One region of the Citrobacter freundii complex sp. 2025EL-00176 genome, then DNA from elsewhere that is predicted to be linked to it. Evidence: riboswitches for the same ligand, from Rfam matches in the RefSeq annotation. Region 1 holds a riboswitch; the other holds the start of a gene.

Region 1 (14,620 bases):
TTCCCGCCCTGCAGTTGCGTAGCCATAAACTGTCTCGTAATCTTTATCGAACAGGTTGGCGATTTTACCACGAACAGTCAGCTGTGAGGTGATTGGATATGCCACTGTCAGATCCCACACGCTTACTCCACCCATTTTTACCGGCTGATTGGTGACGAAGTCCTTGTCGTATCGCGTTCCTAAATACTGATACGTTAAACCCCAGTCAAAATCGTAAACCTGCCAGTCAAGCTGATACTTCACCTGCTGCTTTGAACGACGCGCCAGGGGTTTATCGGTAATCGCATTGCGTGCGTCAACGTAATCGTAGCTCAGCGTGTGCGCCAACGGCCCAGTGTCGAAGTTCGCTGTAGCCTCAATACCTTTAATACGTACTTTGCCTTCGTTATAGTATTTTTTGGTGTGGGGGTTGTAATCGATCATGTTATCGATATCGTTGCGATATCCTGACAAACGCCAGTTCACATCCGCTGTTAGCCCTTCAAATGCCCCTTCCCACTGTTTGCTCTCTTCAGGATCCAGATGGGAATTTCCGTACATGCCATACAGTTGTCCCAGATTAGGTGCCTTATAAGAGGTGCCGTAGGAGGCAATAAAACGATAGCCTTCGACAAACTCCCATCCGGCGCTGGTTTGCCATGTGCCATGCCGCCCAAATTGGGAATTGTCATCACTGCGCGCCGCGCCTTCGAACGTGAAATCACCCAGTTGCTGTAATCCCGTCAAGTAGAGACCGGTATTCCGCTGGTCGTAACCGTCCGTGACATACCCGGTGCCAGGCTCTGTAGTTTGCTTTTGCCAGTCTACACCAGCGCCCACGTTACCGTGACCAACCACCATACTGTTTGACCACTGCACATTATATTGCTTCATCTCATCCAGTGTGGCCGACGAGTCATAGCGGCCATAATCCGGATCATAGTTGTAGTCTTTACTGTGGCTATAGCTGGAAACCAGCTGCGACTGGATCAACTCACCATTGAATCGCAGTCCGGCATCCCAGCTTTGGCTGTAGAGTTTCCGGGTATCCACTAACGGCGTCCCCGGATAATAACCCGAGTCATAATCTGTTCGGTTATCATAACCGTAACCGCGAACAAACCCGCTCCAGGTGTCAGAGAAGTTGTGTTCCAGCGCGCCATACAGCGTCTTACTTAAGAAACCGTCTTTGTCGGGTTGAGCCTGCAAACCGGTACTACCGTAAGCCACAACATCAAAGCCTTTGGTATAGGCATAATCGCCCATCAACGTGACGCGCGTATTCTCACCTAACTGTTGTTGGGTTGAGACATCGTAATTCTGGTAGCCATTGCTTCCCACGCCAGCGGTCAGTTCCGTCCCCGGCTTTTCGCGCGTCGTAATGATATTCACCACGCCGCCAATCGCATCAGAACCATAAATAGCCGAACGTGGCCCACGAATGTACTCAATACGTTGTACCAACGATACCGGGAACTGGCTAAGGTCGGCTGCGCCGCTGACCCCTGCCAGATTCAGGCGCACACCGTCAATCAGCACCAGAACATGGCTGGCGTTAGTGCCGCGAATAGAAATAGACGAATTTTGTCCCATACCACCGTATTGGGCGATATCCACGCCTGGCAGGCGACGAAGCACATCATTCACGGAGGTGGATTGCCAGCGATCGATATCCTGACGCGTAACAACGGTGATAGGGGCAAGTACTGCGCTACGAGGCTGCTGAAAACGGTTGGCAGTGACGACGAGAGTATCTGGGCTAGCATCCTGTGCCCAACCAGAAAATGCCGTGACGGAAAGCGCCGTCCACAGCAACGATTTTTTAATCATTGTAAAGCATCCACAATATAAGAAGGATGCCGCAGGTCCCACCGATAGTACGCGATGATGAAAACCAGATGCGACGTTAGCCGGCAGGTCTTCGGGCTTGGAGGCGACTTAAAGAGACGATGACTTCCCACGGCAAGCCGCAGTGTCTGCACCAGGTGCGCTCATCTCCTACCTTCCTTACCGCTGCGCGTCAGCTCCAGATTCACACTGGATTCCCTTTTAACTCACAGGACCGGAAAACGGATGCTACAGTTTGTTACAACCCACTGTCCAGACTGTGTATCACAATATCGGAAATCATCAATGACTGGACATCTGTTGAGCAATCCCTACAATCCCCGCGTACTTTTATTTTTCAGGACGCATCATGACCCCCGAACATCTTCCGACAGAACAGTACGACGCGCAGTTAGCTGAAAAAGTGGTGCGTCTGCAGAGCTTAATGACACCGTTTTATACACAGGCTCCGGAAGTGTTTCGCTCACCGGTCAGTCACTACCGTATGCGTGCCGAATTCCGGCTGTGGCATGACGGTGATGACCTGTACCACATCATGTTCGATCAACAGACGAAAAGTCGTATTCGCGTCGACAGCTTCCCGGCGGCCAGCGAGCTTATCAACACGCTGATGACGGCAATGATTGAAGGGGTACGCGATAACCGTGTCCTGCGCCACAAACTGTTCCAGATTGATTACCTCACCACCCTGAGCGATCAAGCGGTCGTTACGATGCTGTACCATAAAAAGCTGGATGACGAATGGCGTCAGGAAGCCGAAGCGCTACGGGACGCGCTGCGTGCGCAAAACCTGAACGTGCATCTGATTGGCCGTGCCACCAAAACCAAAATCGAGCTGGACCAGGACTATATTGATGAACGCTTGCCAGTCGCGGGTAAAGAGATCATCTACCGCCAGGTTGAGAACAGCTTCACCCAGCCCAATGCCGCAATGAATATTCAGATGCTGGAATGGGCGATTGATGTCACCAAAGGTTCCCAGGGCGACCTGCTTGAGCTGTACTGCGGTAATGGCAACTTCTCATTAGCTCTGGCGCCAAACTTCAACCGCGTGCTGGCGACTGAAATCGCCAAACCATCCGTTGCAGCAGCCCAGTACAACATTGCGGCAAACCATATTGATAACGTCCAAATTATCCGCATGGCGGCAGAAGAGTTTACTCAGGCGATGAATGGAGTTCGCGAGTTCAACCGTTTGCAGGGGATCGATCTGAAGAGTTACCAGTGTGAAACTATTTTCGTTGACCCACCGCGTAGCGGTCTGGACAGCGAAACGGAGAAAATGGTGCAGGCGTATCCGCGGATTCTGTACATCTCCTGCAACCCGGAAACGCTGTGTAAGAATCTGGAAACGTTAAGCCAGACGCACAATGTTTCACGTCTGGCTCTGTTCGATCAGTTCCCGTATACGCACCATATGGAGTGTGGCGTGTTACTGACCGCGAAGTAAGTGATGTCCTGGCCGGGTGCGTTTCGCTTGCCCGGCCTACAAATATTATTCCGCAATTTCCTGCTTACGGTTACGCACTTTAAAGCCGATCCAGAACACCAGAATCACCGACAGTACCGCCGGGAAGAAGTTAGAGCCAATATCCGGATATTCAGCGCGTACCACGGTGCTGTACAACAGAACGCCGAGAATAAAACAGGCGGCGGCCAGGCCTGGTAACCCCACAGGCATGGTGCGGTTCTGATAGCGTTGATGCAGACAATAAACCGTCAGCACCAGCGAAATAATCGGGAATACTGAGAATGGCACAATGGAGCTAAACAGCGCCGCAAATGTGCCATTGATCGATAAGCCAGCAACCAGCGCCAGCAGCAGCGTACCTTTATCTTGACCTGACTGTTTCATTGCTCGTCCTTCTCGTTACTCGGAGTGGTGCGTCATCTTCTCTTGTTCACGGCGGTACCAATAAAATGCGCCTTTCGCGATCATGCGTAGTTGCAATACCAGCCGCTCTTCCAGCTGTCGACGCTGTTCAGCGCCAACATCCAGTGCTTCTGCCCCGGCGCTGAACACAATCGTTACCATGGCTTCGGCCTGCGCTTCAGTAAACGCACGAGGCATATGGTTTTCGAGTTCCAGATAGTCCGCAAGTTCCGCAATGAAGTGCTGAATTTCACGTGCGACCGCTGCACGAAACGCTGCGGAGGTTCCCGAACGCTCGCGCAATAATAAACGGAAGGCGTTGGGATTGTTGCCGATGAACTCCATAAATGTTGAGACCGAGGTACGGATCACACTCCCGCCTTTGGCGATACGCTGACGCGCCTGACGCATCAACTGACGCAGCATCAGACCGCTTTCGTCCACCATCGTCAGCCCGAGCTCATCCACATCGCGGAAATGGCGATAAAACGAGGTTGGCGCAATGCCCGCTTCACGAGCAACTTCTCGTAAACTGAGACTGGCAAAACTACGCTCAGCACTGAGTTGACTAAATGCAGCCTCTACCAGCGAACGCCGGGTTTTCTCTTTTTGTTGCGCTCTAACGCCCATCACGATGTCTGAATCCTTCCACATACCTTGCTGGCACTATACCAGAGATTAGGCGGTTGGCATGGCTTTGTTAATGATTGTTTACGCGCAGTTTGTGCTTCGACTTCGCAAAAAAGCACAACGATAATTGGGTTATCCCGACAACGATGTTACTATTCTGTTGCTTTTATGTATAAGAACAGGTAAGCCTGACCATGTCACATTCCTACGATTACGATGCAATAGTAATAGGTTCCGGTCCCGGCGGCGAAGGCGCTGCAATGGGTCTGGTTAAACAGGGAGCGCGCGTCGCGGTGATTGAGCGCTATCATAACGTCGGCGGAGGCTGTACCCACTGGGGCACCATCCCGTCGAAAGCACTCCGCCACGCCGTCAGCCGCATTATTGAATTCAATCAGAACCCACTTTACAGCGACCATTCCCGACTTCTCCGTTCTTCCTTCGCCGATATTCTCAATCATGCTGATAACGTGATTAATCAGCAAACGCGCATGCGGCAAGGTTTTTACGAGCGTAATCACTGCGAGATTTTGCAGGGGAATGCCCGTTTTGTTGATGAACACACGATTGCCCTGGAATGCCACGACGGCACGGTGGAAACGCTGACCGCGGATAAATTCGTGATCGCCTGCGGTTCACGCCCTTATCGCCCTGTTGACGTCGACTTTTCGCATCCCCGGGTTTATGACAGCGACTCCATCCTGAGCCTGCACCACGAACCTCGCCACGTTCTGATTTACGGCGCGGGGGTCATTGGCTGTGAATATGCGTCGATCTTCCGTGGAATGGACGTCAAAGTTGATTTAATCAACACCCGCGATCGTCTGCTGGCGTTTCTTGATCAAGAGATGTCCGACTCGCTCTCTTACCACTTCTGGAATAGCGGTGTGGTTATTCGCCACAACGAAGAGTACGAGAAGATTGAAGGTTGCGATGACGGCGTTATCATGCACCTGAAATCCGGTAAAAAGCTGAAGGCTGACTGTCTGCTGTACGCCAATGGCCGCACCGGTAATACCGATTCGCTGGCGCTGGAAAACATTGGTCTGAAAACCGACAGCCGTGGGCAGCTCAAAGTGAATAGCATGTACCAGACGGCGCTACCGCATGTGTATGCCGTAGGGGATGTGATCGGCTATCCGAGTCTGGCATCGGCGGCCTACGATCAGGGGCGTATTGCCGCCCAGGCCCTGGTGAAAGGCGAAGCCACCGCGCATCTGATCGAGGATATCCCCACCGGGATTTATACCATTCCTGAAATCAGCTCCGTTGGTAAAACCGAACAGCAGCTTACGGCGATGAAAGTCCCATACGAAGTCGGCCGCGCCCAGTTTAAACATCTGGCACGTGCGCAAATCGTAGGCATGAGTGTCGGAACGTTGAAGATTCTGTTCCATCGCGAAACCAAAGAGATTCTGGGGATCCACTGCTTTGGGGAACGCGCGGCCGAAATTATTCACATCGGTCAGGCGATAATGGAGCAAAAAGGTGGTGGTAACACCATCGAGTACTTCGTTAACACCACCTTTAACTACCCAACCATGGCGGAAGCCTATCGGGTAGCGGCGCTAAATGGCTTAAACCGCCTGTTTTAACGCACTGTCGAAATGGCCATCCATTGATCCACGGATGGCCTCTGCCAGCTGTTCATAACGGCTGCGCAGCGGCGAACCTGGACGATACACCAGGCCAATCGTGCGGCGCGGTTCTGGCTTAATGCATGGCAGATAGACCACACCATCACGCTTACGCTCCGACGGAACAGCCAGCGCAGGCAGTAACGTAATACCGCTACCTGCCGCCACCATATTGCGCAGCGTTTCCAGACTGGTTGCCCGGAAATGGGTATCTTCATCAGCACCTGCTTCAAAGCAGAAGCCCATGGCCTGATCGCGCAGGCAGTGACCATCTTCCAGCATCAGCAGTTTTTCACCCGCCAGATCGGACATCGGTACACAGTCACGGTTTGCCCACGGATGATCTTCATAGATCGCCAGCATCATAGGCTCATCAAATAACGGCACTTCGATGAATGCCTCACTCTCTTTCACCAGCGCCAGAATCACGCAGTCGAGCTTACCGCTATCCAGTTGCGCCAACAGCTGATGCGTCTGCGCCTCATGCAGATACATTTCCAGTTTTGGGAAGGTCTGGTGCAACATAGGAATAATATGCGGCAGCAGGTATGGCCCCACCGTTGGGATCAAACCAATATGCAGCGGGCCAGACATCGTCTCGCCTTGTTGGCTTGCCATCTCCTTGAGCACTTTGACCTCGCGCAGCACGGTGCGCGCCTGATCCACCAGCAGCAGACCTGCCTGAGTGAACAGCACCTTGCGACTCGTACGCTCCAGCAGCATGACGCCCAGCTCGTCTTCCAGCTTACGGATCTGTCCGCTCAGCGTTGGCTGACTCACGTGGCAGGAGTCTGCCGCCCGTCGGAAGTGACGATGTTCGGCAAGCGCCACCAGGTATTCAAGATCACGAATATTCATTATTCATCCTCCATCGCCACGATAGTTCGTAGCGATAGGTAGCATAGCAACGAACGATTATCCCTATCAAGCTTTCTGTTTAATAATGCACCACAGAAACGGAACGGTACCCCTTTAACCCTTGAAGCTACTGTCCGTTTAGAGAGTTTCTCTCATACTCGAAATAACTAAAGCCAACGTGAACTTTTGCGGACCTTGCGTCCGCATTTTTTTTGCATAAAAAAGCCCGGCGTGATGCCAGGCTCTGATAACTGTTTGCCTGATGGCGCTACGCTTATCAGGCCTACAAGACAAAGGTTACGCCAGACGCGCCTTCGCGTAATCAATCGCCTGTGCGACCTGCTGTGGCGACACGCCGCCTTTCGCCGCACGTTTGTCCAGACACGATTGTAGAGAAAGGATCGGGTAAACGTCATCGCCAATGACCGGACTGAACTTCTGTAAGTCGGTCAGCGACAGCGCTTCCAGCGGTTTGCCCTGACGAATCGCCTCAACCACCGTCTCGCCCACAATATGGTGTGCTTCGCGGAACGGAACGCCTTTCGCTACCAGATAATCCGCCAGCTCAGTGGCGTTGGCATAACCCTGCTGCGCCGCTTCCTGACAACGCGGACGTTTCACCTGAATGCCATCCAGCACCAGCGCGGCCATATGCAGACAATCCAGCCAGGTATCGAGCGCATCGAACAGCCCTTCTTTGTCTTCCTGCATATCTTTGTTATACGCCAGCGGTAGGCCTTTTAAGGTCATCAACATGCCGGTCAACGCACCCTGCACGCGACCGCATTTGCCACGGATCAGCTCCAGCGCATCCGGGTTTTTCTTCTGCGGCATCAGGGATGAACCCGAGGTCACACGATCGGACAGCTCGACAAAGCCCGCTTCACCGGTATTAAAGAAAATCAGATCTTCAGCAAAACGCGACAGGTGCACCATGCCGATAGAGGCGTCGGACAGTAACTCCAGCACGTGGTCGCGATCGGAAACGCTGTCCAGACTGTTACGCGTTGCCGAAGTAAAGCCCAACCAACCAGCCAGTTGTTCGCGATCGATTTCATATGCCGTACCCGCCAGCGCACCGCAGCCCAGAGGACTGACGTCCAGACGCTTAAGCGCATCCTGCAGACGGCTTTCATCACGCGCCAGCATTTCGACATAGGCCAGACACCAATGGGCAAACGTCACCGGCTGCGCACGTTGCAGGTGGGTGTAACCCGGCATCACGGCATCCTGGTTATTCTCCGCCGTCACCACCAGCGCGCTTTGCAACTGGCGGTTGGCGGAGAGTAATTCAATAACCGTGTCTTTACACCACAGTTTAAGATCGGTCGCCACCTGATCATTACGGCTACGCCCGGTATGCAGTTTTTTACCAAGCTGGCCGACTTTATCAATCAGCTTACCTTCCACCCAACTGTGAATATCTTCGGCATCGCTTTGCAGGATCTGTTGCGGATTGGCACGAACTTCTTCCAGCAGCGTGTTCAGCGCCTCTTCCAGTTGCAGCTGTTCATCGGCAGTCAGTACGCCGACCGTTACCAACGCTTTGGACCAGGCCACAGAGCCGACAATATCCTGTTCTGCCAGGCGGTAGTCAAAACGCAACGAGTCGTTGAACTGTTTGAACCGCTGATCTGCTGCCTGTGTAAAACGCCCACCCCAAAGTGCCATAACATGCTTCCTTAATATCTTGAATTTCAATGCCGGATGGCGCTTCGCTTATCCGGCCTACAGGTTCGGTTCACATACACCGGATAAGGCGAAGCCGCCATCCGGCACATTAATAGTTAAGCCAGAATACGTGTACCGATCGGCGTGCCGTTAAACAACGCCGGGAGTTGCTCTGCATGACGCCAGGAGGCGATATCCACCGGACGGCCCAGCGTGCGCGCGGCATCCAGCGCCGCATTGACCTTCACGATCATGCCATCGGTAATAATCCCCTGGTCGATCAGTTGCTCCGCTTTCGCGGCGGTCATTTCGGCGATGCGCTGGCCTTTACCATCCAGAATACCGCTCACGTCAGAGAGCAGAATCAGATCCGCACCCAACGTTGCCGCCAACGCTGTTGCCGCCTGATCGGCGTTAACGTTCATCAGCAGTCCATCTTCAGTGACGCCAATGGAGCTGACCACCGGCAGAAAACCGCTTTCCAGCAGCGTGTTAATTAGCTTAGGCGAACCCGGTTGCGCGAGTCCAACATGACCCAGCTCTTTATCGAGCGGCGTCACTGTTACGCTGTCGCCATCGCCAAGATACAGGCCCACAGAGGCGATTTGATGTTTTTTCGCCCAGGCCAGCAAGGTTTTATTCGCCGTGCCCGCCAGGGCGCCAGTGATAATGTCAATCTGATCGGCAGGGGTGACGCGCAAACCGTTTTTCTTTTTGACCGGCAGATTCAACTGCTTCATTAGTTCATCAACCACGCAGCCGCCACCGTGCACAATGATCAGCGGACGCTGATGCGACTCACGATAATTCACCAGGGCGGTAAACAGTCGCTCCAGCGCCTCTTCGCTATCCAGTAAAACGCCGCCCAGCTTGATAATTAATGGATTCATTGTTGCACCCTTAAATAAGAGACTGCGTTTCAGCAAAGCCGAAACGGATATTTGCGCACTGCATCGCCTGTGCCGCCGCGCCTTTCAATAAGTTATCTTCGGTCGCCACCACGATCAGGTGCTCTCCCTGCACGGCAAACCCGATATCACAAAACGGTAAGCCCACCACATTCTTCAGGGCCGGAACTCCTTTGTCGTACAGGCGTACCAGTGGTTTATCACCATACGCTTGTTGCAACGTCTGGGCCACCTGCGCATGGGTTACGCCCGCTTTCAAACGGCAGGTGATCGTTTCCAGAATTCCGCGCGGGAAGTTGCCCAGATGCGGAGTGAAGATCACTTCCGCGCCGAGGTGAGTGGCGATTTCCGGCTGATGACGATGGGTAAACACGCCATAGGGCTGCAGGCTCACTTCGCAAAAGCTGTTCGAGATAGCCGCTTTACGTCCCGCACCGCTGACGCCACTGGTCGCGTTAATCACCGGCCACTGGCTGAGATCCAGAAGTCCGGCGTCAATCAGTGGTTTCAGCGACAACTGCGCCGCCGTCGGATAACAACCCGGTACAGCAACCAGATTCGCTTCTTTCAGTTGCGCTGCGCTCCACTCCGCCAGACCGTACACCGCCTGCTCCAGCAGTTCGGGGTGCTGATGGGTAAAGCCATAATATTTTTCATAGAACGCGCTATCGTTAACACGAAACGCGCCTGAGAGATCAAACACCACACATCCGGCCTGCAAAAACTGCGGGGCCAGGTCATGACTGACCTCATGCGCTGTGGCGAGGAACACAACGTCCACCCCTGCGCTAAACTCGCTGATATCCGACATTGGCTGCAACGGTAAATCGACAATGCCTTTCAACTGCGGATGCAAATCGGAGATGAGTTTTCCTGCATCATTGCTTTGCGCTGAGACGGTCAAAGCGGTTATGTTCATATCAGGATGGCGATTTACATAGGTCACAAGCTCTGCGCCGGCATAGCCGCTGGCGCCCACAATCAGCGTATTCAACATCGGGGCAGCTCACCTTCTTAGATTCTGTTGCCAGGTATAAGCCTTTATCACCTCACCTTACACTTGGTGGGTTTTATTACGCTCAACGTTAATGTATTTTTATTCACAAATACTGCATGAATATTGATACTATCATGACCCGAGGTGTGTCAACAATGAAAAACAATTTACCGCCATTTATCGAGATTTACCGCGCTCTGATTGCCACGCCATCGATTAGCGCCACCGAAGAAGCGTTGGATCAAAGCAATGCAGGTTTAATCACTCTGCTGGCGGGCTGGTTCAAAGATTTAGGCTTCAATGTAGAGGTTCAGCCGGTTCCCGATACGCGAAATAAATTCAACCTGCTGGCAAGCATTGGACAAGGGGCTGGCGGTCTGTTGTTGGCAGGTCATACCGATACCGTGCCGTTTGACGACGGGCGCTGGACGCGCGATCCGTTCACCCTGACCGAGCATGACAATAAGCTCTACGGTCTGGGTACGGCAGATATGAAAGGCTTCTTCGCTTTTATCCTCGACGCGCTGCGTGATGTCGACGTAACGAAGCTGAAAAAGCCCCTGTACATTCTGGCCACTGCCGACGAAGAGACCAGCATGGCGGGAGCGCGTTATTTCTCTGAAACTACCGCTCTGCGTCCGGACTGCGCGATCATTGGCGAGCCCACCTCCCTGCAACCGGTGCGTGCGCACAAAGGGCATATCTCTAATGCCATTCGCATCTTGGGGCAATCGGGACACTCAAGCGATCCGGCGCGTGGCGTCAATGCGATTGAACTGATGCATGATGCTATCGGCCATATCATGACTCTGCGTGATGACCTGAAAGAACGCTATCATCATGACGCTTTTACCGTTCCGTACCCAACCTTAAACCTGGGTCACATCCACGGCGGCGACGCCGCCAACCGAATCTGCGCCTGCTGCGAGCTGCATATGGATATTCGCCCGCTGCCCGGCATGACGCTCAACGATCTTAATGGTTTACTTAACGATGCGCTGGCCCCTGTCAGCGAGCGCTGGCCGGGTCGCCTGACGGTGTCGGAACTGCATCCGCCTATTCCAGGCTATGAGTGTCCGCCGGACCATCAGTTGGTCGAAGTCGTTGAAAAACTGCTGGGAGCGCAAACGGAAGTGGTGAACTACTGCACTGAAGCGCCGTTTATCCAGACGCTTTGCCCGACGCTGGTGTTGGGGCCTGGCTCCATTAATCAGGCGCATCAGCCAGATGAATACCTGGAAACACGCTTTATTAAGCCAACCCGTGAATTGATCACCCAGGTTGTGCATCATTTCTGCTGGCATTAATCGTTTATAACCTTGCTCATCCTTCAGCGGTGAGCAAGGTCATTTATTAACATTTTCATAAGCACAGCTTATTTGATTCGATGTGAATTAAATAACGTAAATTCCCGCCATTTTTTCGTTTGCTGAACCGATTTCGCAGCAATTGACGTCACGAGTTTTACGTGGCTTTATAAAAGACGGCGAAAAAATTAAGTCCGAGAGATTTCGTGTCACAGCCAACGCCGCGGTGGTGCGAAAGATACAGGACGCACAAATTAAAGATGGGGTGTCTGGGTTAATGAACGAACAATATTCCGCGTTGCGTAGTAATGTCAGTATGCTCGGCAAAGTGCTGGGAGAGACCATTAAGGATGCGCTGGGAGAGCACATTCTTGATCGCGTAGAAACAATCCGTAAGCTGTCCAAATCATCCCGCGCTGGCAATGAAGTTAATCGCCAGGAGCTACTTACGACGCTGCAAAACCTGTCTAACGACGAGCTGCTGCCGGTTGCCCGTGCGTTTAGCCAGTTCCTGAACCTGGCTAACACCGCCGAGCAATACCACAGCATTTCGCCCAAAGGCGAAGCAGCCAGCAACCCGGAAGTGATTGCTCGCACTCTGCGTAAACTGAAAGACCAGCCCAACCTCGATGAAGCCACCATCAAGAAAGCCGTGGAATCACTCTCCCTGGAGCTGGTCCTGACCGCCCACCCGACTGAAATCACCCGTCGTACGCTGATCCATAAAATGGGTGAAGTTAACGCCTGTCTCAAACAGCTTGATAACAAGGATCTCGTCGATTACGAACGCCATCAACTGATGCGCCGTCTGCGCCAGTTAATTGCTCAGTCCTGGCATACGGATGAGATCCGCAAGATACGCCCAAGCCCGGTTGATGAAGCCAAATGGGGCTTCGCCGTGGTCGAAAACAGCCTATGGGAAGGCGTGCCGAACTATCTACGCGAGCTGAACGAACAGTTGGAAGATAATCTGGGCTATAAGCTGCCCGTTGATTTTGTTCCGGTTCGGTTTACCTCCTGGATGGGCGGAGACCGCGACGGCAACCCGAACGTGACGGCGGATATCACCCGTCACGTGCTACTGCTCAGCCGCTGGAAAGCCACCGACCTGTTCCTGAAAGACATTCAGTTTCTGATCTCTGAACTGTCGATGGTGGATGCCACGCCGGAACTGCTGGCGCTGGTAGGCGAAGAAGGCGCAGCAGAACCTTACCGCTATCTGATGAAAACCCTGCGTTCACGTCTGATGGCAACTCAAGCCTGGCTGGAAGCCCGTCTGAAAGGCGAGAAATTACCGAAACCTGCCGGCCTTCTCACCCAAAACGAACAGCTCTGGGATCCGTTGTACGCGTGTTACCAGTCCCTGCAGGCCTGTGGCATGGGCATCATCGCCAATGGCGAACTGCTCGACACCCTTAGACGCGTGAAATGTTTCGGCGTACCGCTGGTACGTATTGATATTCGTCAGGAAAGCACCCGTCACACTGAAGCGCTGGGCGAACTGACCCGTTATTTGGGCATTGGCGACTACGAAAACTGGTCAGAAGCGGATAAACAGGCCTTCTTGATCCGCGAACTGAACTCCAAGCGTCCGCTTCTGCCACGTAACTGGGAACCGAGCAACGACACCCGCGAAGTACTCGACACCTGCCGCGTCATTGCCGAAGCCCCGCATGGCTCCATTGCCGCCTATGTTATCTCGATGGCGAAAACGCCGTCAGATGTATTGGCCGTGCATCTGCTGCTGAAAGAAGCCGGGATCGGTTTTGCTATGCCGGTTGCGCCGCTGTTTGAAACGCTGGACGACCTCAACAATGCTGATGACGTCATGTCCCAGCTCTTGAATATCGACTGGTACCGCGGCTTTATTCAGGGCAAACAGATGGTCATGATTGGCTACTCTGATTCCGCAAAAGACGCGGGCGTGATGGCGGCCTCCTGGGCGCAATATCAGGCCCAGGACGCGCTTATCAAAACCTGTGAAAAAGCCGGTATCGAGTTGACGCTGTTCCACGGTCGCGGTGGTTCCATTGGCCGCGGTGGCGCGCCTGCGCATGCGGCACTGCTCTCTCAACCGCCTGGCAGCCTGAAAGGTGGCCTGCGTGTGACGGAACAAGGTGAGATGATCCGCTTTAAGTACGGCCTGCCGGAAGTGACCATCAGCAGCCTGTCGCTTTATACCGCAGCCATCCTGGAGGCCAACCTGTTACCGCCGCCAGAGCCGAAGGATAACTGGCGTCATATCATGGATGAGCTTTCCGATATTTCGTGTGAGCTCTACCGTGGATATGTACGCGAAAACAAAGACTTCGTCCCTTACTTCCGCTCCGCGACTCCAGAGCAGGAACTGGGTAAATTGCCGCTCGGCTCCCGTCCGGCAAAACGCCGTCCGACTGGTGGGGTAGAGTCTCTGCGCGCCATTCCATGGATCTTTGCCTGGACGCAGAACCGCCTGATGCTTCCGGCATGGCTGGGGGCAGGCACCGCGCTGCAAAAAGTGGTGGAAGACGGTAAGCAAAGCGAACTCGAAGCAATGTGCCGCGACTGGCCATTCTTCTCCACACGCCTTGGCATGCTGGAAATGGTTTTCGCTAAAGCCGATCTGTGGCTGGCTGAATACTACGATCAACGTCTGGTCAAAAAGGAGTTGTGGCCGCTCGGCGAAGAACTGCGTCAGCGTCTGGAAGCCGATATCGACGTCGTGCTGGCGATTGCCAATGACTCACATTTGATGGCCGACCTGCCGTGGATTGCCGAGTCCATTCAGTTAAGGAATGTTTATACCGATCCGCTGAACGTTTTACAGGCTGAGCTGTTACACCGCTCGCGCCTGGCTGAAGAGCAAGGCAATGCGCCAGATCCACGCGTTGAACAAGCGCTGATGGTGACCATCGCAGGTGTTGCTGCCGGTA
Region 2 (14,620 bases), on a different contig from region 1:
GGGATGCCGACGATATTGACGGTTTGTGAGAGCCCGAACGCCGGACCTACGGCAATAATCACTTCGTCCTGCTGCTGGCCCTGTTTAGCTTCGCCAATCTCGGTCAGAAAACTGTCGCCTTGTACCGCTGCGGCCTGTGGCGCGCTTGCCGCTGACGATGCGCGGAATGAGACGGGTTTGTCGCTGGTCTGCATTTCAGACAGTACGTCTTCAATTATCTGGCGCAGCAGCTTTTCATTAATTTCCATTTTTCACCCCTTAGCCAAGTTCGTTGGGATCAAGTGCGCCAGGGATGTTTTTGATCTCTTCCCAGCGTTCGCCTTGCAGGCGATAACCTGTTGCCGGACCGGCATAGTCATTGACGTCATTCACTGCGGACAGCACCTGTCCGTCGCCAACGATAATGGCGGAGGTATGCAGATAATCCCCGGTTAACTTGGCTTTCTGGATGTTGAGCATGTCCTGTGCGACATCGGTAAACCCGCCCTGAGCAAGCGCTTTTACCACTTCCAGGCCGTTACGGTTTTTATTGATGATCTCTTGTGCAAACTTGATGTCTTCAACGATGTTGCGCTCCGGCATATCTTTCGAACCATGGGCGTAAGTCGCAGCTTCCACTTCTTCATCTGTGATTGGTGGTAATCCCATCCCGGCAAATACAGCCTGTAGCGCTCGCGCCGCTTTGTTACGAATGGCGATAACATCTTCTTCTCGAACCGGACGCAGACCACCGTCCACTTTCAGGTCACGCTGGATAACGTTGTAGTCGTCAAAGTCTTCAGCATCTTCGTTGGAGCCGGCGAACATGTTGTCGTAGTTCGGCACCGCGGAATACCCGGAAGAGATGAAGTCAGTACCTGGCAGGAACTGCATCAGCAGACGCGCGGTACGACGCATATCCGAGTGGGTAAAGGTCTGGTCGTTGCTGGAAGCACATTCCAGATCCAGAGAAGAACAGATCAGGTTTTCAGCCAGGACAGCACGAATACCGGACGGCACAGCGGAAGGCACCCCGATGCAGCTTACTGAACCGTTTTGCAAACCCTGTACGCCAGCGGCTTTGGTGATGTAAATGCAGCGGGCTTCCAGATAAAGCATCGATTTGCCTTCGGCGTAACCCATCTGAACTTCTGAGCCCGAGCCGGAGGTAAAGCGCATTTTCAGGCCGCGAGAGGCGTAGGAAGAGGCGAGGAAGCCTTTCGACCATGGCGTGTCGTCACCGTCGGTAAAGACGGGTTCTGTACCATAGACGGAGATAGTTTCCGCGTAGCAAGTGTGGCCTAACATACCGAGCTTAAGTTCGGTCGCTTCCTCCAGCGAGCACTGCGTTAACACGCCAGGGCGTCCAACCTGTGAACCGACTAACAGGGCAATGGCGTTAAATGGCGCGTAGCGTGCGACGGCAACGGTCGTTTCCTGTTCGTCAAATCCGCGCCATGCGCCTTCTGCGGCGTCTGCGGCAATCTGTACCGGGTTATCTTTAACGTTAGTGACGTGCGCCTGTTGAGACGGAGTACGGCGAGCACGCATTTTCTGCATGGCCATCATCATCTCGACGACGTTCATATGGGACACCACTTCGACAATTTTTGCTGGTGTCATAGCGGTGGTCAGCGGCACGATGTCTTTGCGCTTCACGTTAGGATCGCAAAGCATATTGGCCAGTTTGACCGAGTCCATCGCCATGACTTCTTCAGCGCGAGCCAGGTTAATGCCGTAGCGGGCAATGAAATGGTCAATTAAATCAAAGTCACTGGCGGATTTGCCATCCAGTTCAGTCACTGTTCCGTTGACGATTTTAATCGATGGTTTCGGGTCGTTCGGGCTTTCCATCGCAATGAAGCCTTCTTCGATCCACTCCTTAACGAAACCATCCTGATTCACAGGGCGTTTCGCCAGTGCTTCAAATCTTTTCGATCTCATGAATCAGCCTCACTGATATCAGATGTAGGACGGACGATCGTTTTTCGGTTCTGAGCCGAGGGTCCCGAGTACGGTTTTACCGATTTCACGGGCGGAGATAACGGCCTGACGAACTGCGCCGGAATCACCAGAGATGACCAGAATGGCTTCGTTGCTGAAGCTGGTGCCATGGGCTGGTGAGCTGTAGGCTACGACTTCGACATTGGCGGATTTCAGCGCAGTATCAGCCATCAGGACACCCACGGAGGCTGGTGCGCCGACAATCACGCCACAGGCGCGGCCAATCGGTGCGCCAAAGGCTTTTTCCAGTGCGTAGCTGGCGCGCGCGGTGTATTGCATCTCGATGTGACCGGCTTCGTTGGCATAAACATCGCCAAAGGTGCGATCCAGCTCTTTCAGCGCAACCTCAATTCCGCGTTTCACGTCGGAAACATCGTTGCCGCCGAGGATAATTAGCGAGCCGTGGCCCGCGCCGCCTTTGGTATCTCGTGGTAATTCAATACTGACGACTTCCGTATTTGTTGCTTTTACCGCTTCATCGGCGGCCATAATGTGCGGACCTGCGCCAGTACGGGCGCCAAGGATGCCAATGGAGCGATAACGCTTTTCAAGTTTCATCGCGTCCAGTAAGGCGCTGTCTACGTTGGCGATTACCAGACCGACGGTGTCGCCAATCGCGGTACCGACAAACTCCGTTAAACTGCAGCTTTTCTCTGCCATAGCCGTTTCTCGTGTTGGGTGATTATTTTCAGGGATAGCCTGCTGTTCTGGGGTTGCCACGCGAGCAATCACCTGCGCCATGATCTGTTCAACCAGCTCATTGCTGCTCATTAGCTAATTCCCTTCGGTAAGATTTTTTCTACATCGGTATGAGGGCGTGGGATAACGTGTACGGCTTTCACTTCTCCCACATTACGGGCTGCGGCGGCACCGGCATCTGTTGCTGCTTTGACTGCGCCGACATCGCCGCGGACAATAACGGTTACCAGCCCCGAACCAATTTTTTCGTAGCCGACCAGCATTACATTGGCTGACTTCACCATTGCATCTGCGGCCTCTATGGCTGCAGTTAAGCCTTTGGTTTCTACCATTCCTAACGCTTCTTGTTGCATAAAGACCTCGCCTGGGTTGTCCCGATTTTCATGACTATAAAAAGAAGCGAGGAAAAAGAATGGCTGAGTTGAAACTATGAATGAAAAAATAGTGAGGTTATGGTGATATAAAATTGCTATGATTTATTTTATGTGTTTGTTTTTATTGGGTATTTTTGAATTTTCTGATATGAATATTTGGTTATGTTAATTCCATATTTACACTTTTGTTAGTGACATTAAAAATAGCATTTGCTATGCGGAAAAAATGAAATTGTGATGATTGTCTGAAAACATAATTCTGCTAATAGCAATATTTTATTGTTTTACAAATGTACTCTTAATAGTGCTTTCTCCTGTGTTCTCGCCTGTTTTAATAAAAGTGATAGCAAGAATTTGCTATCTCAACACGATTTTGAGGGGCATGCCGCCTTCAGATTGCCAACAATTTGCCGACACGGCTTTTTATAGTAAGCCTCGAAGTATTCTACGTGCCAGCAAGGAGTCCGCTGGTAAAGACACGAACTCTGCTTAGAAGGTGTCACAATGAACGATTCACTAAAAGCGCAATGTATTGCTGAGTTTTTGGGTACCGGGCTGTTTTTGTTTTTTGGCATCGGATGCCTGAGCGCACTTAAAGTCGCGGGTGCCAGTTTGGGGTTATGGGAGATCTGTATCATATGGGGGCTGGGGATCTCGCTTGCCGTTTACCTGACGGCGGGGATTTCTGGCGCGCATCTCAATCCTGCTATCACCATCGCACTGTGGTTATTTGCCTGTTTTCCGGGGCGCAAAGTATTGCCATACACCGTTGCGCAGGTTGCGGGGGCTTTTGGCGGCGCGTTACTAGCCTATCTGCTGTACGGAAGTTTATTTACCGAGTATGAGTCGGCACATCAAATGGTGCGCGGCAGCCTTGAAAGCCTGCAACTGGCCAGTATTTTTAGTACCTATCCAGCGGCGGCGCTCAGCGTCTGGCAGGCTGCGCTGGTCGAAGTGGTGATCACTTCCATTCTGATGGGTATGATCATGGCGCTTACCGATGATGGTAACGGCGTCCCCAGAGGGCCGTTAGCACCCTTGCTGATTGGCATTCTGGTGGCTGTGCTCGGCGCATCTACCGGGCCGCTCACCGGATTTGCGATGAACCCGGCACGTGATTTTGGTCCAAAACTGTTTGCATGGATGGCCGGGTGGGGCGATGTGGCAATGACCGGCGGGCGTGATATTCCTTATTTCATCGTACCGATTGTCGCCCCTATCATCGGTGCTTGCGCGGGCGCAGCAATTTATCGTTATTTTATTGGCAAAAATTTACCGTGTAATACGTGTAAGCTGGAGGAAAATGAGAGCTAGCTTCACGGAAGATGTTTATTTTTGAAGCGTAAAAACTGTTTTCGTGATCCGCTTTCCTGAACCGCTGAAAAAGTCTCCCCACAATGGGAGACTTTTGTTATGTTCGATGATGACTTTCATCAGCGCCCAGGAATGCGGGATGAAAATGAATGTGTAAATAGTATGTTTTATTTATAACAATAAATTAACTGAGAGGTTTTATCATGATTTCTGCGAGTGCCCTGAACTCAGAACTCATTAATAAAATCGCACAGGATTTTGCGCAGGCCACCAGTCTGGCTGTTGTGGTTGTCAATATTCACGGTGATGAAATTTCTGAGCTTTTTAATTTCACCCCTTTTTGTCAGTTGATGCGCCAGCATCCTCAGCACAGTACCCGTTGTCGTATGAGCGATCGCTGTGGAGGACTGGAAGCTTCAAAATCCGATCAACCCTGCATCTACCGCTGCCACGCGGGACTTACCGACTTCTCTATTCCGCTGGTCATAGCGGGTCATCTGGTTGGGTTTGTATTGTGTGGTCAGGTGCGTTTAAGTAACGATGTCGGCCTGGTTGATATCCTGAACGTCGATGACCGCTGGCAAGCCGATCCCGAACTGCTAAGTGAATTTCGGAATGTGCCGGAGATGGACTATTCGCGAGTCATCGCCTCGGCGGACCTGCTAAAGCTCATCGTAGAAAATTGTCTTAAGAAACAACTTAATTTTGTGGTTATCAAGGATAACCCACAGCAGGCAGAGCCGGTACGTGCTAACCGAACGCCGAATCCTCACGACAGCAAAATGAAAAAAGCGCTGCGCTATATTGATGCGCATTTGTCAGATGAGTTACGCCTGGAAGATGTTGCGTCTCATGTTTACCTTAGCCCTTACTATTTCAGTAAATTGTTCAAAAAATATCAGGGTATCGGGTTTAACGCTTGGGTAAATCAACAGCGAATGGCGAGTGCCAAAGAGTTGCTCTGTCATAGTGACTGGAGCATCGCCAGCATTGCACGTAATTTAGGCTTTTCACAAACCAGTTATTTTTGCAAAGTATTCCGCCAGACGTATCAGGTTACGCCGCAGGCATTTCGCCAGCAAATAAATGTCATTTCACGCGGTGAGTCCGCTTAAATAGCAATATTTTACTATTGCCGATTTTTGATATAGGGCGCTATGTCAGTCATTATAAAATGAAAAGTAACAACAGCAGTCAATAAATTGTCATAGCGCAACAAAATAATAGTATTAGAGGGATAAACTGCACCAGTTTTTATTTTTGTGATGAGATACAGTGTCTGCGTGCATGACTTTCTTTATTCTTTGCAGACACTTTCATTCAAAATGTGAAGATGTGAATAAGTGGGTTTACGCCAGAAAATTGACTGAATGAACCCGGAAAGATATTAAATTGAATTATTGTCATGAGGTCGTGAATTTACCTCATAACAGAGAGCTTAATTAAGGCTCTTGAACTGACAGGTTTGCCACATTTGTGGTAGGGAAGGGGGTGAGAATCCCCCGCAGCCCCCGCTGCTGTGATGCTGACGACCCCGTATGGACCACTGATCGCAAGATTGGGAAGGACGGGTGAGGATGACGCTAAGCCAGAAGACCTGCCTGTCAGTGACTACCAACAACTTCGGTGGGAAGTGGGTGGTTCAGATGCATACAGTCGAGAGACTGGGTATCTCTACACCCCTACCACCCTGAACAGGATCAGGGTATGGCGGCCAATTTTCACGCATTTGTTCTTGCAGGTACCGGAAGCGGCTGTGGTAAAACCACGGTGACGCTGGGCTTGTTGAGCTTGTTGAAAAAACGCGGTTTACGCGTCCAGCCTTGCAAAGTGGGTCCCGATTACCTTGATACCGGCTGGCATACAGCGGTATGCGGTACCGCTTCCCGCAATCTTGATAGCTTCATGCTTCCCGCTTCCACTCTCAATGCGTTGTTCCGCGAGCAGATGCAACATGCCGATATCGCCGTGATTGAAGGCGTGATGGGGCTGTATGACGGTTATGGTACGGACCCGAACTACTGCAGCACCGCCGCGATGGCCAAACAGTTAGGTTGCCCGGTCATCTTACTGGTTGATGGTAAAGCTGTTTCCACCTCGATAGCCGCAACGGTAATGGGTTTTCAGCATTTCGATCCCACGCTGAACATCGCCGGGGTGATCGTTAATCGGGTCAACAGCGAAACGCATTATCAGCTGCTGAAGGTGGCGATTGAGCGTTACTGTTCCGTTCCTGTATTAGGCTACGTTCCCCGTATGGAAGGCGTTGCGCTTCCAGAGCGGCATCTGGGGCTGGTTACTGCACGTGAGTCTGTTATCAACCAGCAACCGTGGCAGGCCTTTGCCGCGACGCTGGAGCAAACGCTGGATATTGATGCTCTACTGAAATTGAGCCAGCTAAACACCCTTCCTGCGGGTGAATGGCCCGCGCTTCCCGCTACTGACGCCGGAGAAGGGCTAACGCTTGCGATCGCTGATGACGAAGCGTTCAACTTTTATTACCCGGACAATATTACTTTGCTTGAACGCACGGGGCTAAAGATTGTCCGTTTTAGTCCATTGCACGACACCTGTTTACCCGATTGTCAGATGATCTGGCTGGGGGGCGGATACCCTGAGTTACATGCTGCGGCGCTGGCCCGCAATGTCTTGATGCTCAAGCAATTGCGAGCCGCACATCAGCGCGGCGTCGCGATTTACGCCGAGTGCGGCGGGCTGATGTATCTCGGCAGTTCGCTGGAGGACAGCCACGGTGATAGCTGGCTGATGGCGGATATCATTCCCGGCCACAGCAAAATGGGTAAACGTTTGACCCGATTTGGTTACTGTGAAGCGCAGGCGGCGCAGCAAACCTTGTTAGCTGCAAAAGACGAAGTACTGCGTGGACATGAATTCCACTATTCCGATTTCACTCCTGAAACACCCGCGGTGATGCACTGTCGCAAAGTGCGCGATGGCAAAACGCTGCAGGCCTGGTCCGGCGGCTGGCAGGTCGGAAACACCTTCGCCAGCTACCTGCACGTTCATTTTGCCCAACGTCCGCAGATGCTTAACCATTGGTTGGCAGCCGCGAGGAATGCGCTATGACGATCCTTGCGTGGTGTGTTGCCTGGCTGCTTGATTTTATTATCGGCGATCCGCAGAACTGGCCGCATCCGGTGCGCTGGATTGGCAATCTGATTTCTGCGGTGCAGCGAATTGTGCGGCGTTACTGCCATAGCGATCGTGCGTTGCGCATGGGTGGCGCGGTGATGTGGGTAGTGGTGGTTGGCCTGACGTGGGCTGTCTCCTGGGGCGTACTGGCGCTGGCGCAATCTATTCATCCCTGGCTTGGTTGGGCGGTGGAGGTTTGGATGATCTTTACCGTGCTGGCTGGGCGCTGCCTGGCGAACGCCGCGCAGGATGTTGAACGCCCGCTACGTGCCGGTAACCTTGCCGCAAGTCGGGAAAAGTTGTCATGGATCGTGGGGCGCGATACCTCGCAATTACAACCTCAGCAGATCAATCGCGCCGTGGTGGAAACCGTGGCCGAAAACACCGTTGACGGCATCATCGCACCGCTGTTTTTCCTGCTTCTCGGCGGCGCGCCTTTGGCTATGGCCTACAAAGCGGTAAATACCCTTGACTCCATGGTGGGTTACAAACATGAAAAATACCGCGCTATCGGTATGGTCAGCGCGCGTCTGGATGATGTCGCAAATTATATTCCTGCGCGACTGAGCTGGCTGCTGTTGGGCGTAGCTGCATTTTTATGCCGTCAGGACGGTTTGCGTGCTTTGCAGATCGGCTGGCGCGATCGCTACAACCACAGTAGCCCAAACTGTGCGTGGTCGGAGGCCTCCGTTGCCGGGGCATTAGGTATTCGTCTGGGTGGCCCTAATGACTACTTTGGCGAGCGCGTTGAGAAACCGTGGATAGGTGATGCACAACGCGACATTTCGGTAGACGACATTTCCCATACGATTCGATTGATGTGGGTGGCATCGACGCTGGCACTGGCGCTGTTTATCGCGCTGCGGTGGCTGCTGGTCGGTGTAGCCTGAGGACAACACTATGCAATATATCCAGCAACCCCAGGCTATTGAGGCCAAAAGTTTCGACATTATTGGTGAGATTATCCGTGAAACCCGTCCGGACTATCAGTTTGCCAGTCCGTTGCATGAAGCCATTATCAAGCGGGTTATTCACACCACGGCGGATTTCGACTGGCTGGACATTCTGTGGTTTTCCAGTGATGTGCTGGAGCAGTTCTGCGCGGCGCTTAGCCGTTCGAGCGTGATTTATACCGATACCACGATGGCCCTTTCCGGGATCAATAAAACGCTGCTGGCAAAATTTGGCGGCGAGTGCCGCTGCTATATCAGCGATCCACGGGTCGTGCGAACGGCAAAAGAGCAAGGGATCACCCGTTCAATGGCGGCTGTCGATATTGCGGTGAAAGAAGAGGGGGAAAAGCTGTTTGTCTTTGGCAATGCGCCGACAGCGCTGTTCCGCCTACTTGAGCATGATGTTGCCGTCAGCGGTGTGGTTGGTGTACCGGTCGGGTTCGTGGGTGCTGAGGAGTCGAAAGATGCACTGACCCAAAGCAACCTGCCGGCCATTGCTGCGTTAGGACGCAAAGGGGGAAGTAACGTCGCCGCTGCTATCGTCAACGCCATGCTTTATCACCTGCAGGGGGCGCGATGAGCGAGGCTTTTGATACACCGGTGTGGCACAACGGTAAAGCGCTGCGTAAAGGATATACCACGGGATCGTGTGCGACGGCGGCTGCAAAAGTGGCGGCGCTGATGGTATTGCGCCAGCACCTGATCCATCAGGTTTCCATCGTGACGCCTTCCGGGGTGACGCTGTGCCTGAACGTCGAATCGCCGCATATCGAAGGGCAGCAGGCGATAGCCGCGATCCGTAAAGACGGTGGCGATGATGTGGATGCCACGCATGGCATGCTGATTTTTGCCCGCGTGACGTTAGATGATAGTGGCGTGATCGCCTTACAGGGCGGGGAAGGGGTCGGTACGGTCACCCGCAAAGGGATCGGTCTGCCGGTGGGGAGTTCGGCGATTAACCGGACACCTCGCCAGACCATTGAGTCTGCGGTACGAGAGGCGATCGGTCCGAATCGCGGGGCGCAGATTGAAATCTTCGCGCCAGAAGGTGAAGAGCGGGCGCAAAAAACCTACAACTCGCGTCTTGGCATTCTGGGCGGTATTTCGATTATTGGCACCACGGGGATCGTCACGCCAATGTCGGAAGAGAGCTGGAAGCGTTCGCTGTCGCTGGAGCTGGAAATTAAACGCGCGGCGGGTCTGGATCGTGTAGTACTGGTGCCCGGAAACCACGGTGAACGTTTTGTGCGCGAGCAGATGGGCATCGATACGCAGGTTGTGGTCACCATGAGCAACTTTGTCGGCTACATGATTGAAGAAGCCGTCCGTCTTGGATTCCGACAAATTGTGCTGGTGGGGCATCCTGGTAAGCTCGTCAAAATTGCAGCGGGTATCTTCCACACCCACAGCCATATTGCCGATGCCCGCATGGAAACGCTGGTGGCCCATCTCGCGTTGCTTGGCGCACCGCTGGAACTACTAAAACTGGTCAGCGACTGCGATACCACCGAAGCCGCGATGGAACACATCGATGCGTACGGTTTTCAGCATATTTATAACCATCTGGCGGAGCGGATCTGTCTGCGCGTTCTGCAAACGTTGCGCTTTACCAAAAATCCCCCGACCTGCGACGCCATCATGTTTTCGTTTGACAATCAGGTGCTTGGCAGCAATCGCCCGATCGCTGAAATTGCTGAGGAGATGCAATGTTAACCGTTGTGGGAATGGGACCCGCGGGTTTGCATTTGATGACGCCTGCGGCGCGTGAAGCGGTCGCAACGGCTGATGTGCTGGTCGGCGGAAAGCGGCATTTGCAGCAATTCCCGGATTTTACCGGTGACAGGTTTGCTCTTGGCGCCAATATCGCGGAACTCCTGAGCTGGGTAACTGCGCACCAGGATAAGCATGTCGTTGTGCTGGCGTCTGGCGATCCGCTGTTCTACGGCATTGGGACGCGCATGGTGGCGCATTTTGGCATCGGGCAGGTACGCATTATTCCCGGTATTAGCGCGGTGCAGTATCTGTGCGCGCAGTCCGGTATCGATATGAATGATATGTGGCTGACCAGTAGCCACGGGCGCAGCGTCTGTTTCGATGAGCTGGCCCGACATAACAAGGTGGGGATGGTAACCGATGCGTTGTGCGGCCCACGTGAAATCGCGCAGCAGCTCATCACTCGAGGCAAGGGGCATCGCTGGATGGTCATTGGCGAAAACCTGGCAATGGAAAACGAGCGGATCCATGTCCTGCCTGTGAGTGAAATTAACGCCGACTATGACATGAATGCAGTGGTGATCCTTGATGAAAGATGAGCTGTTTCTGCGTGGAGAGAAAGTGCCGATGACCAAAGAAGCGGTACGCGCACTTGCCCTCTCAAAACTTGAATTACACCGCGCCAGTCACCTGATTGATATTGGGGCGGGAACCGGCAGCGTATCGATAGAAGCGGCGCTGCAATATCCAGGATTGCGCGTGACGGCTATCGAACGTAACCCTGCGGCGCTCCGATTGCTGGATGAAAATCGCCAGCATTTTGCCTGCGCAAATATCGACATTTTTCCAGGCGTTGCGCCAATGACCATCACCGAAAAAGCCGATGCCATTTTTATGGGCGGCAGCGGTGGTCATCTGACCGACCTCATTGACTGGTCGATGCGTCAACTGCATCCCGCCGGGCGGCTGGTCATGACGTTTATCCTCCAGGAAAACCTCAATACCGCGCTGGCTCATCTGGACCATCTTGGCGTACAGGGAGTGGATTGCCTGCAGCTGCAGGTTTCCTCACTTACCACGCTTGGCAGTGGTCATTATTTCAAACCGAATAACCCCGTATTTGTTATCGCCTGTCAGAAGGAAGGAAACCATGTCTGAGATTTTTGATCCCCGTAGCGTGTGGTTCGTTGGCGCAGGTCCTGGCGATCGCGAGCTGATCACCCTCAAAGGTTACCGTTTGCTACAGCAGGCGCAGGTGGTTATCTACGCTGGATCGCTGATTAACACCGAACTGCTGGAATATTGCCCCGCCGATGCTGAATGCCACGACAGCGCTGAACTGCATCTGGAGCAGATCCTCGATCTGATGGAAGCTGGCGTGAAGGCTGGCAAGACCGTGGTGCGTCTGCAAACTGGCGATGTCTCACTGTACGGTTCCGTCCGTGAGCAGGGCGAAGAGTTAACCAAGCGCGGGATCGACTGGCAGGTGGTGCCTGGCGTCAGCGCCTTCCTCGGTGCGGCGGCAGAACTCGGCGTGGAGTACACCGTGCCTGAAGTCTCACAAAGCCTGATTATTACCCGTCTGGAAGGGCGCACGCCGGTCCCCGAGCGCGAACAACTGGAGTCGTTTGCCAGTCACCAGACATCTATGGCGATTTATCTGTCCGTCCAGCGTATTCATCGGGTGGCCGAGCGTTTGATTGAAGGCGGTTATCCGGCGACCACGCCAGTGGCGGTGATCTACAAGGCGACCTGGCCGGAAAGCCAGACCGTGCGCGGTACCCTGGCGGATATTGGCGACAAGGTTCGCGATGCGGGCATCCGCAAAACGGCCCTGATTCTGGTCGGTAATTTCCTGGGATCGGAGTATCACTACTCCAAACTCTATGCGGCGGACTTTAGCCATGAATACCGTAAAGCCTGAGTCAATAGCGCTTTTTTGCCTGACTCCTGGCGGCGTTGTGCTGGCGAAACGTCTGGCGGCTATGTTGCCGGTCACCTGTTTTACCAGTGAAAAGCTGCTGGAGGAGGGTTTTATTCCCTTTGAAAACGGCTTTGCCAATACCGCCCGCGATGCGTTTATGAATTACTCGGCGCTGATTTTTATCGGGGCGACCGGCATTGCGGTGCGCGTGTTAGCCCCGCTGGTCAACGACAAATTTTGCGATCCGGCGGTGGTGGTCATTGATGAACGTGCCCAGCATGTCATCAGCCTGCTCTCCGGTCATGCTGGGGGCGCGAATGCGCTGGCGCGTTATCTGGCAGGCATGTTGGGCGCCGACCCGGTTATCACCACGGCGACGGATGTCAACGATATGGCGGCGCTGGATACGCTGGCATTCCAGTTGAATGCGCGGATGAGTGATTTTCGTTCGGCGGTGAAGATCGTTAATCAGATGCTGGTCAGCAACAAGCGGGTTGGCCTGTGGTGGGATGATGAACTGACCCAGGATGTCAGCCATTGCGATCGGCGCGGTTTTATTACGGTAACCGATCTTAATCAGCTTCCCGAACTGGATGCGTTGGTGTGTATCACCTTACGCACCAACTTACCCGAACTGCCTGTTCCTCACTGGAAGTTAGTGCCGCAGCGGGTCGTGGCCGGAATTGGTTGTCGCCGCGACACACCGTTTCCGCTGCTGGCCGCGCTGCTTGCCCGCCAACTTGAAGCCCAGCAGCTCGACCCGCTGGCGTTAAAAGCTATTGGCAGCATCACGCTAAAAAAAGATGAACAGGGACTCATCCAACTGGCTTCGTGCTGTCGCGTGCCTTTCGAGACCTTTACTGCTGACGCGCTGCGTGAGCATGAACACCGTTTTCCAGCCTCATCGTTTGTTCGCAAAACGGTGGGGACAGGAAGCGTTTCTGGTCCTGCAGCCTGGCTGCTGAGCCATGGACAACTGTTAGGCGAGACCCTGCGAGAACAGGGCGTCACTATCACTTTGGGAGTTTCACACTGATGTTAAGCGTAATTGGAATTGGCCCTGGCTCGCAGGCAATGATGACCATGGAAGCTGTTGAAGCACTGCAGGCAGCGGAAATCATCGTTGGCTATAAAACCTACACCCATCTGGTAAAGGCCTTCACTGGCGACAAACAGGTGATCAAAACCGGGATGTGCAAAGAGATTGAACGCTGTCAGGCGGCGATCGAACTGGCGCAGGCGGGTCACAATGTGGCACTCATCAGCAGCGGTGATGCGGGGATTTACGGGATGGCCGGGCTGGTGCTGGAGCTGGTCAGTAAACAAAAGCTGGATGTTGAGGTCAGGCTGATCCCTGGCATGACAGCCAGTATTGCCGCTGCTTCTTTGTTGGGTGCGCCGTTAATGCACGACTTCTGCCACATCAGCTTAAGCGATCTGCTGACGCCATGGCCGGTTATCGAAAAACGCATCGTTGCCGCTGGCGAGGCAGACTTTGTTATCTGTTTCTACAACCCGCGCAGTCGGGGTCGCGAAGGACACCTGGCGCGCGCATTTGAACTGCTTTCCGCCAGCAAGAGCGCGCAAACGCCGGTCGGTATTGTGAAGTCAGCCGGACGTAAAAAGCAGGAAAAATGGCTGACCACTCTCGGTGAAATGGACTTTGAGCCGGTTGATATGACCAGTCTGGTGATCGTTGGCAACAAAACAACCTACGTGCAGGACGGCCTGATGATCACGCCACGAGGTTATGTGCTGTGAATTACGGTGACGTGTTGGTCATGGGCGGTACCAGCGATGCGCGCATGCTGTGCCAGCAACTGGATGCGGCAAACGTGGCCTACACCCTGTCCGTGGCGACTCCAACGGGGAAACAGCTGGCGGGAGACATTAAAGGCCAGGTGCGCTGCGGACGTCTGGAACGCGAGCAAATGATAGCCTGGCTGCAGGAAAATCGGACGCGCTGGGTGATTGACGCCTCGCATCCGTATGCCGAGGTGGTGAGCCGCAACATCATGAGCGCCTGCGAAGCGGCAGGCGTGCTGCTGAGCCGCTACCAGCGTCCAGAGCAGTTGAGCGGTTTAACCCACCCGCATCTGTTTACCGTACAGAGTATTCAGCAAGCCTGCGAGGTGGCGCGACGCTTCGGTGAACGCGTGCTGCTAACAACCGGCAGTAAAGATCTGGCCATCTGGCGCGAAGGGTTGCCTGAAAAAACGCTGCTGGCGCGCGTGCTGCCTGTACCTGAGGTTATTCAGCAGTGCGCGGATCTGGGGTTTGGCGTCGGCGAGATCTTCGCCTTGTGCGGGCCGTTTAGCGCTGAGTTCAACGCCGCGTTTTATCGTCAGTGTCAGGCTGATGTGGTGATCACCAAAGCATCCGGTGCGGAAGGTGGTTATCAGGAAAAAGTTCAACCCTGTCTGGATGCCGGTATCCCCTGCATCGTGATTACACGTCCGGCACCGTTGGTGACGGGAGAAGAGTTACTGGAAAGTCAGGCCGCATTT

The links. Region 1 has a riboswitch for cobalamin ahead of btuB (TonB-dependent vitamin B12 receptor BtuB). Riboswitches for the same ligand answer to the same signal wherever they lie in the genome.
Region 2: another riboswitch for cobalamin. It lies ahead of ACVXHP_RS07425 (cobyrinate a,c-diamide synthase); the one in region 1 lies ahead of btuB (TonB-dependent vitamin B12 receptor BtuB).

The regions. Positions count from the first base shown of each region.
Region 1 is NZ_JBRYHT010000020.1:42,915-57,534, reverse strand. It holds gene btuB (TonB-dependent vitamin B12 receptor BtuB) at 1-1,809, opposite strand, end outside; gene murI (glutamate racemase) at 1-26, opposite strand, end outside; cobalamin riboswitch at 1,875-2,061, opposite strand; gene trmA (tRNA (uridine(54)-C5)-methyltransferase TrmA) at 2,177-3,277, shown strand; gene ACVXHP_RS23045 (YijD family membrane protein) at 3,323-3,682, opposite strand; gene fabR (HTH-type transcriptional repressor FabR) at 3,698-4,333, opposite strand; gene sthA (Si-specific NAD(P)(+) transhydrogenase) at 4,525-5,925, shown strand; gene oxyR (DNA-binding transcriptional regulator OxyR) at 5,908-6,825, opposite strand; gene argH (argininosuccinate lyase) at 7,123-8,496, opposite strand; gene argB (acetylglutamate kinase) at 8,613-9,386, opposite strand; gene argC (N-acetyl-gamma-glutamyl-phosphate reductase) at 9,397-10,401, opposite strand; gene argE (acetylornithine deacetylase) at 10,557-11,708, shown strand; gene ppc (phosphoenolpyruvate carboxylase) at 11,986-14,620, shown strand, end outside.
Region 2 is NZ_JBRYHT010000002.1:61,948-76,567, reverse strand. It holds gene pduD (propanediol dehydratase medium subunit PduD) at 1-248, opposite strand, end outside; gene pduC (propanediol dehydratase large subunit PduC) at 259-1,923, opposite strand; gene pduB (propanediol utilization microcompartment protein PduB) at 1,942-2,754, opposite strand; gene pduA (propanediol utilization microcompartment protein PduA) at 2,754-3,035, opposite strand; gene pduF (propanediol diffusion facilitator PduF) at 3,561-4,370, shown strand; gene pocR (transcriptional regulator PocR) at 4,574-5,485, shown strand; cobalamin riboswitch at 5,815-5,989, shown strand; gene ACVXHP_RS07425 (cobyrinate a,c-diamide synthase) at 6,078-7,457, shown strand; gene cbiB (adenosylcobinamide-phosphate synthase CbiB) at 7,454-8,413, shown strand; gene ACVXHP_RS07415 (cobalt-precorrin-8 methylmutase) at 8,424-9,056, shown strand; gene cbiD (cobalt-precorrin-5B (C(1))-methyltransferase CbiD) at 9,053-10,189, shown strand; gene ACVXHP_RS07405 (cobalt-precorrin-7 (C(5))-methyltransferase) at 10,183-10,788, shown strand; gene ACVXHP_RS07400 (decarboxylating cobalt-precorrin-6B (C(15))-methyltransferase) at 10,778-11,347, shown strand; gene ACVXHP_RS07395 (cobalt-precorrin-4 methyltransferase) at 11,340-12,113, shown strand; gene cbiG (cobalt-precorrin 5A hydrolase) at 12,094-13,149, shown strand; gene ACVXHP_RS07385 (precorrin-3B C(17)-methyltransferase) at 13,149-13,874, shown strand; gene ACVXHP_RS07380 (cobalt-precorrin-6A reductase) at 13,871-14,620, shown strand, end outside.